DNA from 2 places in the Leuconostoc suionicum genome. Region 1 is predicted to be linked to the other one. Evidence: predicted binding sites of a transcription regulator. Region 1 holds the regulator's gene; the other holds the start of a gene.
What was found. Region 1 encodes LexA, which represses DNA repair genes until DNA is damaged. Its sites were predicted from a motif close to CNAACANNTGTTNG; they were not measured.
Positions count from the first base shown of each region.

Region 1 (4,222 bases):
TAAGTACTGTTCCTTGTTAATTCGTGTTAATTTCTTAAAATTCGCCTCTGCTTTTAATGCTTCGCTCTTTGTCTGGAATTCTTCATAGTGAATCAATTTTAATGGATGTCGCGCCTTTACCCGAGTAAACTTTGCTCCTTTGCCAGACTCATGCGTCGCTAAACGACGTTGTACGTTATCCGTGAATCCACCATAAAAATAACCATCCGCTGTATACAACACATAAAAATAATAATATTTCATTCATGCCACGCTTTACCATAGAGGATGTCATGAACTTCTGATGTATAGTCATTGTCATCAGTATAGGCGATAAGGGGCGGCATAATGCGCACACCACCTGGTCGGCCAGATTTAATGGCTTCTATTAAAACCATATTGGCTTCACGGTTCGCCTTTCCATAAACAAATTGAACTCTTTTAATCATGAGCTTTCGTGCAGCAAACGCTGCAAATATATCTGCTAGTCTTTCCGGCCGGTGTACCATATAGACCTTGCCATTATTTTTCAGGAGTTTGTTGGTAATTTGGGCCAATTCAGGCAGGTTAATCATCAACTCGTGGCGCGCAATTTCATAATGTTTATCTATATTAGTCTTGGTAGTCTCAGTTAAGGGAAAATAAGGTGGATTTGTCAGAACAGTTTCAACCGAACCAGGTTGAATTTCATTAAATATATCTTTCATGTCAGCTTGAAGGACCGAAACACGTTCATGCAAATTGTTCAGTTCAATGCTGCGTTGTGCCATTTCAGCTAATTCTGGTTGTATCTCGACTAACTTTATTTTTCCAGTCACTTTCGGGGCGTAAAAAAGGCCAACTGCGCCAGTACCTGATCCCAAATCTACAGATAACCCTTTACCTTTCCCCTTTACATCAGCAAAATGTGCTAATAAAATTGCATCTAAGGAATATGAAAACATGTCTGGATTCTGGATAATATTAATATTTTGTGATGGAAGTCCATCGATACGTTCATTTGCTTTAAGAAATGGTTGTGTCATTTGCGTTTCTCTCTGTTTATCTGTAAAATTGAAATGATTTAATTTATGAGGTAAATAAATATGAAATTCTATGATTTTTTACGTGGCATTGCTGTTGCTTTAATATGGGCAGTTACTGGTCGCATTAAATACATGAATCGCGACAGAATACCCCAAAACGATAACTATGTGCTAGTTGGCCCACATCGTACTTGGTGGGACCCAGTATGGTATGCCATGGCGGCCTACCCAAAACACTTTATTTTCATGGCAAAAATTGAATTATTTAAATTCAAGCCACTTGCCTGGTTAATCAAATCAGCCGGCGCTTTCCCAGTTGATCGTGAAAATGTTGGCCCAAGCGTCATCAAAATTCCCGTACGTGAATTAAAAGATGGCAATCGCTCTTTGATAATGTTTCCTTCCGGTTCTAGACACAGTGACGATTTAAAATCAGGTTCCATTTTAATTGCACGAATGGCTGGAAAGGCAATCGTACCAGCTGTCTATCAAGGTCCTGTTAAGTTCAGTCAACTTTTCAAACGTAATAATACCACAGTTAATTTTGGTAAGCCAATTATTATTGATCGTAAAGACCGATTGAACAAAGAAAATATTGCTAAATATACTGAGCAAATGCAAAAAGCATTCCAAGAATTAGATGCTGAGATTGACCCAACTTGGAAATATGTAGATCCAAAACGTTTAGAAAAAAAATAAGCCGATTGGCTTATTTTTTTTGCGAATTGGCACTTTGTTGCTTCATCTGAGCCATCATTTGGTTCAATTTCTTTTGAGATGGTTTTTGTCCCATTGACATCATCATTGATTTCATCATTTCTTCTGAAATAGGTGGGTTTTTTGCAAGATAACTCTTCATTGAATTACGTGCCAAGAAAAAGCCACCGACCAAACCAATAACTAAAGTTAACACTGCAATTAAAATTGCTAGCCATGTGCTAATCATGCATATTCTCCTTACTAAAATGTCTGATAGTTATTATAGCACAGCCAGCAAAGGCGTGCTATAATTACTTGCAGAGTTAACGTTTTCAATATGAACCATTTTGTTCGTTACAAAAATAAACAACACAAGTTTTTATCATTTATTTAATATTAGGTTGAATTTTTACAAAAATAACGAACAAACGTTTGATTTGTTCGTGTTTTTCCGTTATACTGATGATAGTAAATTTAACAAGTAGGAAACCCATCATGGCAATTACACAAGAAAGCAAACAAATTCAAGTGCTTCGATTTATTCATGAAGCACAATCAGAAAATGGTTACCCACCAACCGTCCGAGAAATTGGTGAAGCTGTTGGATTATCATCTTCTTCAACTATTCACGGTCACATCGAACGACTAGTCAAAAAAGGTTATCTTTTAAAAGATGCTTCTAAACCAAGAGCTCGTGCGATCGAAGTAACCGATATTGGTTTAGAGATGCTTGGCATTTCAACAACACCCGGAAAAATTCCGGTACTTGGAATGGTTACAGCGGGTACACCAATTTTGGCAGTGGAAGAAGAAGCAACCGAATTTTTCCCTATTCCAGATAATTTAATGCAATTTGATGGTGACCTGTTCATGCTTAATGTTCATGGTGATTCAATGGTTAACATTGGCATCCTAGATGGAGACAAAGTTATCGTACGTAAGCAAGAGAATGCTGATAATGGTGATGTCGTTGTCGCAATGAATGATAGCAATGAAGCGACAGTCAAGCGTTTTTTCCGTGAAGCCGATCATTATCGCTTACAACCAGAAAATAACAGCATGGCGCCAATTATTTTGCAAAAAGTCTCTATTTTAGGAAAAGTCATCGGACTATATCGCGACGCTATTTATTAAAAATCAAGTAAAAAGGCTCATCAGGGATGAGCCTTTTTATTATGCTTGCCAAGCATTTGGATTTTTCTTCCAATTTTGTAAGGTTTCAACTTGTGATTTATCGAGATCCCCACGCTTTACCGCTGTTTCAATGAGTTGTGAATATGTTGTTAGCGAGTTAAATGTTAGTCCTGCTTCGTCAAAATTTTTTTTACCAGCTGGCAATTCATAAGAGAATATGGAAACAACGCCAAGTACACTTGCTCCCTCATTACGTACCGCATTTACTGCAGCCAACACAGAACCCCCTGTTGATATCAAATCATCAATCAGAACGACTTTGCGATCTTTTACCAAGGCGCCTTCTGTTTGACGACCTGCCCCGTGATCTTTAGGTTTTGAACGTACATAGATCATTGGCTTATTTAATTCTTCAGCTACCCAAGCCGAATGAGGAATACCTGCAGTAGCCACTCCACCAATAATCTCAACGTCACCATACTCTTTTTTTATTAATTCAGATAACCCCTTATAAATATTTTGACGTACCAAAGGGAAACCAATGGTCATCCGATTATCTGTATATATTGGACTCTTTATACCCGAGGCCCACGTGAAAGGTTCTTCTGGTGAAAATTTTACGGCGCCAATTTCAAGTAAATCATTAGCTACTTGTTGTTTATAGTTTGTCATTTATTTTCTCCATTCATTGACAACACGTTGATATGCAGCCACCGGGTTGGTCGATTTTGTAATTGATCGACCAACAACTAATCCAGTTGAATTCAACTTCTTGGCTTCCGCTGGCGTAGTCACACGCACTTGATCTCCAGCTGCGTCACCAGCTAAACGAATACCGGGTGTGATACGTAAAAATCGGTCATTCGTGTGTGACTTAATTAAACTAGCCTCCAAAGGTGAACTAATTGTCCCGTCTATGCCCGCCGAGTATGCGAGCTCAGCCAAATGTGCAACACTTTCTTCAATAGTTGCTGTGGTTAGTTGTATCTCTTGTATCTCAGCCTCCGAAAAAGAAGTTAGCTGTGTCACTGCAAGTAACTTTAACGCGTCACTCTTATTGGCAACAGCTGCTTCTAACATTCTTTTCCCTCCAGCTGCATGCAAAGTTAAATATTGTACATCTAGTTTTGATATATTAGCGACTGCACGACCAACAGTATTTGGAATATCGTAAAGTTTTAAATCTAAGAAAATCGTATAGCCCAATGCACGTAGTTCTGTGATGAACTCTGGTCCCGTACGATAAAAAAGCTCCATACCGATTTTCAATGCTGGCTTTTCCACTAGATCTGAAAAAGGATCCAAAAATTTGCAAGTAGTGGTTGCATCGGGAAAGTCCAAAGCAATAAAGACTGGCTGTTCTATCATTATGATCCTCCTATGTA
Region 1 is NZ_CP015247.1:1,161,070-1,165,291, forward strand. Features, by position in the region: gene A6B45_RS05825 (GIY-YIG nuclease family protein) at 1-243, opposite strand, end outside; gene A6B45_RS05830 (tRNA1(Val) (adenine(37)-N6)-methyltransferase) at 240-1,004, opposite strand; gene A6B45_RS05835 (lysophospholipid acyltransferase family protein) at 1,065-1,703, shown strand; gene A6B45_RS05840 (YneF family protein) at 1,714-1,950, opposite strand; gene lexA (transcriptional repressor LexA) at 2,199-2,837, shown strand; gene pyrE (orotate phosphoribosyltransferase) at 2,877-3,509, opposite strand; gene pyrF (orotidine-5'-phosphate decarboxylase) at 3,510-4,205, opposite strand.

Region 2 (4,222 bases), 420 kb from region 1:
CAGTGAGCAAATGCTCAAAAGGAGTAATATATGACAAAGTATCCTGAATTAACAGAACGTTTTTTGAAGTATATAAAAGTAGATACGCAGTCTGATGAGAATTCAGAAACAGTGCCGTCGTCACCTAAAGAGGTCGCCTTTTTGGCAGATTTAGCTGAGGAGTTGAAAGCTATTGGTCTTGAAAATGTACGCACAATGAAAGACGGTTATGTGTTTGCGGAATTATCAAGCAATATTGATGATAGTGCTGTGCCCACAATTGGATTTATTGCACACGTTGATACTGCAGATTTTAATGGAGCGAACATTAACCCACAAATTATTGAGAATTACGACGGCCAATCGTCAATTAAGTTAGGAAATAGTGGTTATGAATTGACAACTAAGGAATTTCCTAGCTTAAAAAAATATGCGGGACATACGCTAATAACAACCGATGGTACAACACTATTAGGTGCTGATGATAAAGCTGGAGATGCTGAAATCATTACGGCAGCTCAGTATTTGATTGCACATCCAGAGGTTAAGCATGGTGATTTGCGATTTGCTTTTGGACCAGATGAAGAGATTGGTATTGGTGCCGACCATTTTGATGTTGAAGCATTTGGTGCTGACTTCGCTTATACAATGGATGGCGGACCGTTAGGAGAGCTTGAGTGGGAGACATTTAATGCTGCGAGCGCCGTTATCACAATTCAGGGGCGAAATGTTCATCCAGGAACTGCAAAAGATACAATGGTTAATGCTATTCAGCTAGCATTTGATTTCCATGAACAACTTCCTGTCCATGATCGCCCAGAAAACACTGAAGGAACAGAAGGATTTTGGCATCTTCTAGCAGTTGACGGTAATCCTGAAGAAGCAACTCTGCGTTATATTGTTCGTGATCATGACCGAAATATATTTGAAGAACGTAAGCAAAGATTATTAGATATTGCCGATGCCTTTAATCAGAAATTAAGGGAAAAGCGTATTAAAGTTGTATTGAAAGATCAATACTATAATATGGGTGAAATCTTGAAAGATGACATGTGTTCAGTTAATTTGGCTGAAAAAGCGATGAATAACTTAGCGATTAAACCAATTATTGAACCTGTCCGTGGTGGTACCGATGGTTCAAAAATAACTTTCCTAGGGCTGCCAACACCAAATATTTTTGCTGGTGGCGAAAATATGCATGGCCGTTTTGAATATATTTCTACAACAGTCATGGAACAGGCAACAGACGTTATTTTAGAAATTGTAAAACTTGCACAAGAAAAATAACTTTTGGATAAACAAAAAGAGCTCAAATGAGCTCTTTTTAAATCTTGTGATTTATTCTTCAGACGCAACTTCTTTTGGTGCAGCTGATCCTGAAATTGCTGGAATTGCAACTAGCGCAATTTCACCAACAATGACAGCAATGACAGCAACAGTAACAAAATCATAAGTGCCAGAATTCAATTGGGATACAATATAACCCAAAATTTCACCAAATATTGCCGACCAAATTGCTACCATAATGTATTTCATGATTTTTTACCTCTTTACTGTCATTATAATACACCTTTTTTCACAAATGGCAAGTTTTTAAGGGAATTTAAACAAGAAAATAGAAAATGTCTTATCTGTGGTTTTGTGGGACCCTAATATTTGTTAAAATTAACGACTTTTCTGTGATTTTTCTGTATAATTAAAGAAAACGGATGTTCGTATAAGGAGTTGAAATGTACGCACCGCTTCAAATTTTAAGCAGTTATAGCTTATTAAAAAATCCAAATACAATTGAACAAATTGTCCAAACGGCAAAGACTCGTGGTTATGAAGCCATTGCACTGGCTGATGTTAATGTAATGTACGGGGCGATAGACTGGTTTCGACAAACAAAAAAGCATGGGATTAAGCCTTTATTTGGCTTGACATTAATGGTCAATGGACTTGTGAATACTGCTACGCTATTTCCAGTCGTACTATTAGCTGAGAATCAAGTAGGCTACCAAAATCTAATGTGGCTATCATCAGCCAAGATGACTAGTCAAGGAGATTTTCAGTGGGAAACAATGGTCAAACACTTATCTGGTATAAACATTGTTTTTCCAACTGACAGTGAGCTTGTTCAGCTCATCTCTTCGGGGTATGAGAAAGTTAATGACTATTGGCAACAACTTATCACCCTTGTTGACGCTCACCATTCTTTTATTGGTATTAATTCACAAATGGCACCGCAGATACAAGAGAGATTAGCGCAATTTAGCGAACAAACCGGTGGCCGTATGATTGCTTTAGATGACATTGATTATCTGAACTCAGACGATGCGTTCACTACTCAAGTCTTAAAAGCAATTGATGCAAATGTTAAATTGGACGATATTAAAATTTTGGCTCAACAACAAGGCTCACATATTTTAAGAGATTTAACTGTCGTTCAGCAAGAATACCAAGGCACAGAAATACTAAAGACAGCCTATATTAATAACGAACTATTGGTTTCAAAAAGCAATGTCAGCATTGAATTTAAAGATACGGCTTTACCACCTTTTGAAACACCATCTGGCGTGACCAACGCACAGTTTTTAGAAACAATTGCTGTCAGTGGATTAAAAAAACGATTACAAGGACATAATGTGAGCTTGAACTTGTACGAAGAAAGATTGCAGCACGAATTAAAAACCATTGAAGTGTTAGGATTTAGCGATTACTTCCTGATTGTTTGGGACATTGTTAACTTTGCGCATAAAAACCACATTCAAACTGGACCAGGTCGTGGTTCTGTCGCTGGATCTTTGGTTGCGTACAGTTTACAAATTACCGATGTAGATCCCTTGCAATTTAACTTGCTATTTGAACGCTTTCTAAATGACGAGCGCGTGCAAATGCCTGATATTGATATTGATTGGCCACCAAGCAAACGTGAAGAACTATTCGCCTACCTTCATCAAAAGTACGGGAAAAGAAATTTTGGTCAAATTATTACATTTGGTACTTTAGCTTCTAAGCAAGCCCTACGTGATGTTGGTAGGGTTTTTGGGTTACCAACCCCGACATTGAGTAAGTTGAGTGCTAGTATACCTGAAGGAAAAAATGGACGTAAAGTGTCCATTGAGGATGCGCTTAAAGCGCCACAATTACAGAATGCCCTTCGTGATATTGATAATGGTAGATTATTATTACAAACGGCGTTGAAAATTGAAGGGTTACCAAAAAATTACTCTACACATGCGGCAGGAATTGTGCTTAGTGCGAATCCTTTGGTACAAACATTGCCTGTGCAATCTGGTACGGAGGGACGTTTATTAACACAATTTGAAAAAGATCCAGTTGAACAATTAGGGTTACTTAAAATCGATATTCTAGGATTACAAAATTTGGCAATTTTAAGCCAAGCACTCTATTATGCTCAAAAAGAGCTACCAGAAGGGTTTGATATTACCAAAGTTGCTTTAGATGACGCCAAAACCTTAGCATTATTTGCTAAAGGAGACACAAATGGGGTTTTCCAATTTGAATCTGCCGGCATTAAAAATGTATTGCGAAAGCTGAAACCAGTCACCTTTGAACATATTGTGGCTGTTAACGCGCTTTATCGTCCTGGTCCTGCACAAAATATTGATAAGTTTATTGCTCGACGCCATGGTAAAGAACCAGTGACGATCCCAGACCCTAGTTTGAAATCAATTTTGGCGCCAACTTTTGGTATTATTGTATACCAAGAGCAGGTTATGCTGGTTGCGGAGTCATATGCTGGATTCACGCTAGGTGAGGCGGATGTTTTACGAAGTGCCATGTCGAAGAAAAAAGTTGACAAAATGCAAAAATTGCATGAGCAATTTATTAAAGGTGCTTTAAAAAATGGGCATGATCAAGAGCAAGCAGAACTTATTTTTTCTTATATTGATGAATTCGCTAATTATGGTTTCAATCGTTCTCATGCAGTTGCTTATAGTAAACTGGCTTTTGAGTTAGCCTATTTAAAGGCACATTATCCGGTTGCTTTTTTTACAGCTTTACTAAATGCAAATCTGGGTGAACAAAAAAAAGTGCAGCAATATGTATCTGAAGCTAAAATGCGCGGAATTGTAGTATTAGCACCAGATATCAACAAGTCATATAAACTTTGGACATCTATCGAAAACCAATTACAAATGGGCTTGAACAACATCCGTGGTGTTCGTACGGATTTTGTGACAGGTGTGTTAGAAGAGCGACAAAATAATGGTTCATTTCAAACAATCCAGTCCTT
Region 2 is NZ_CP015247.1:739,805-744,026, forward strand. Features, by position in the region: gene pepT (peptidase T) at 31-1,266, shown strand; gene A6B45_RS03800 (YjzD family protein) at 1,318-1,515, opposite strand; gene A6B45_RS03805 (DNA polymerase III subunit alpha) at 1,710-4,222, shown strand, end outside.
Region 2: the regulator LexA is predicted to act here: its motif matches at 1,682-1,695, upstream of A6B45_RS03805 (DNA polymerase III subunit alpha).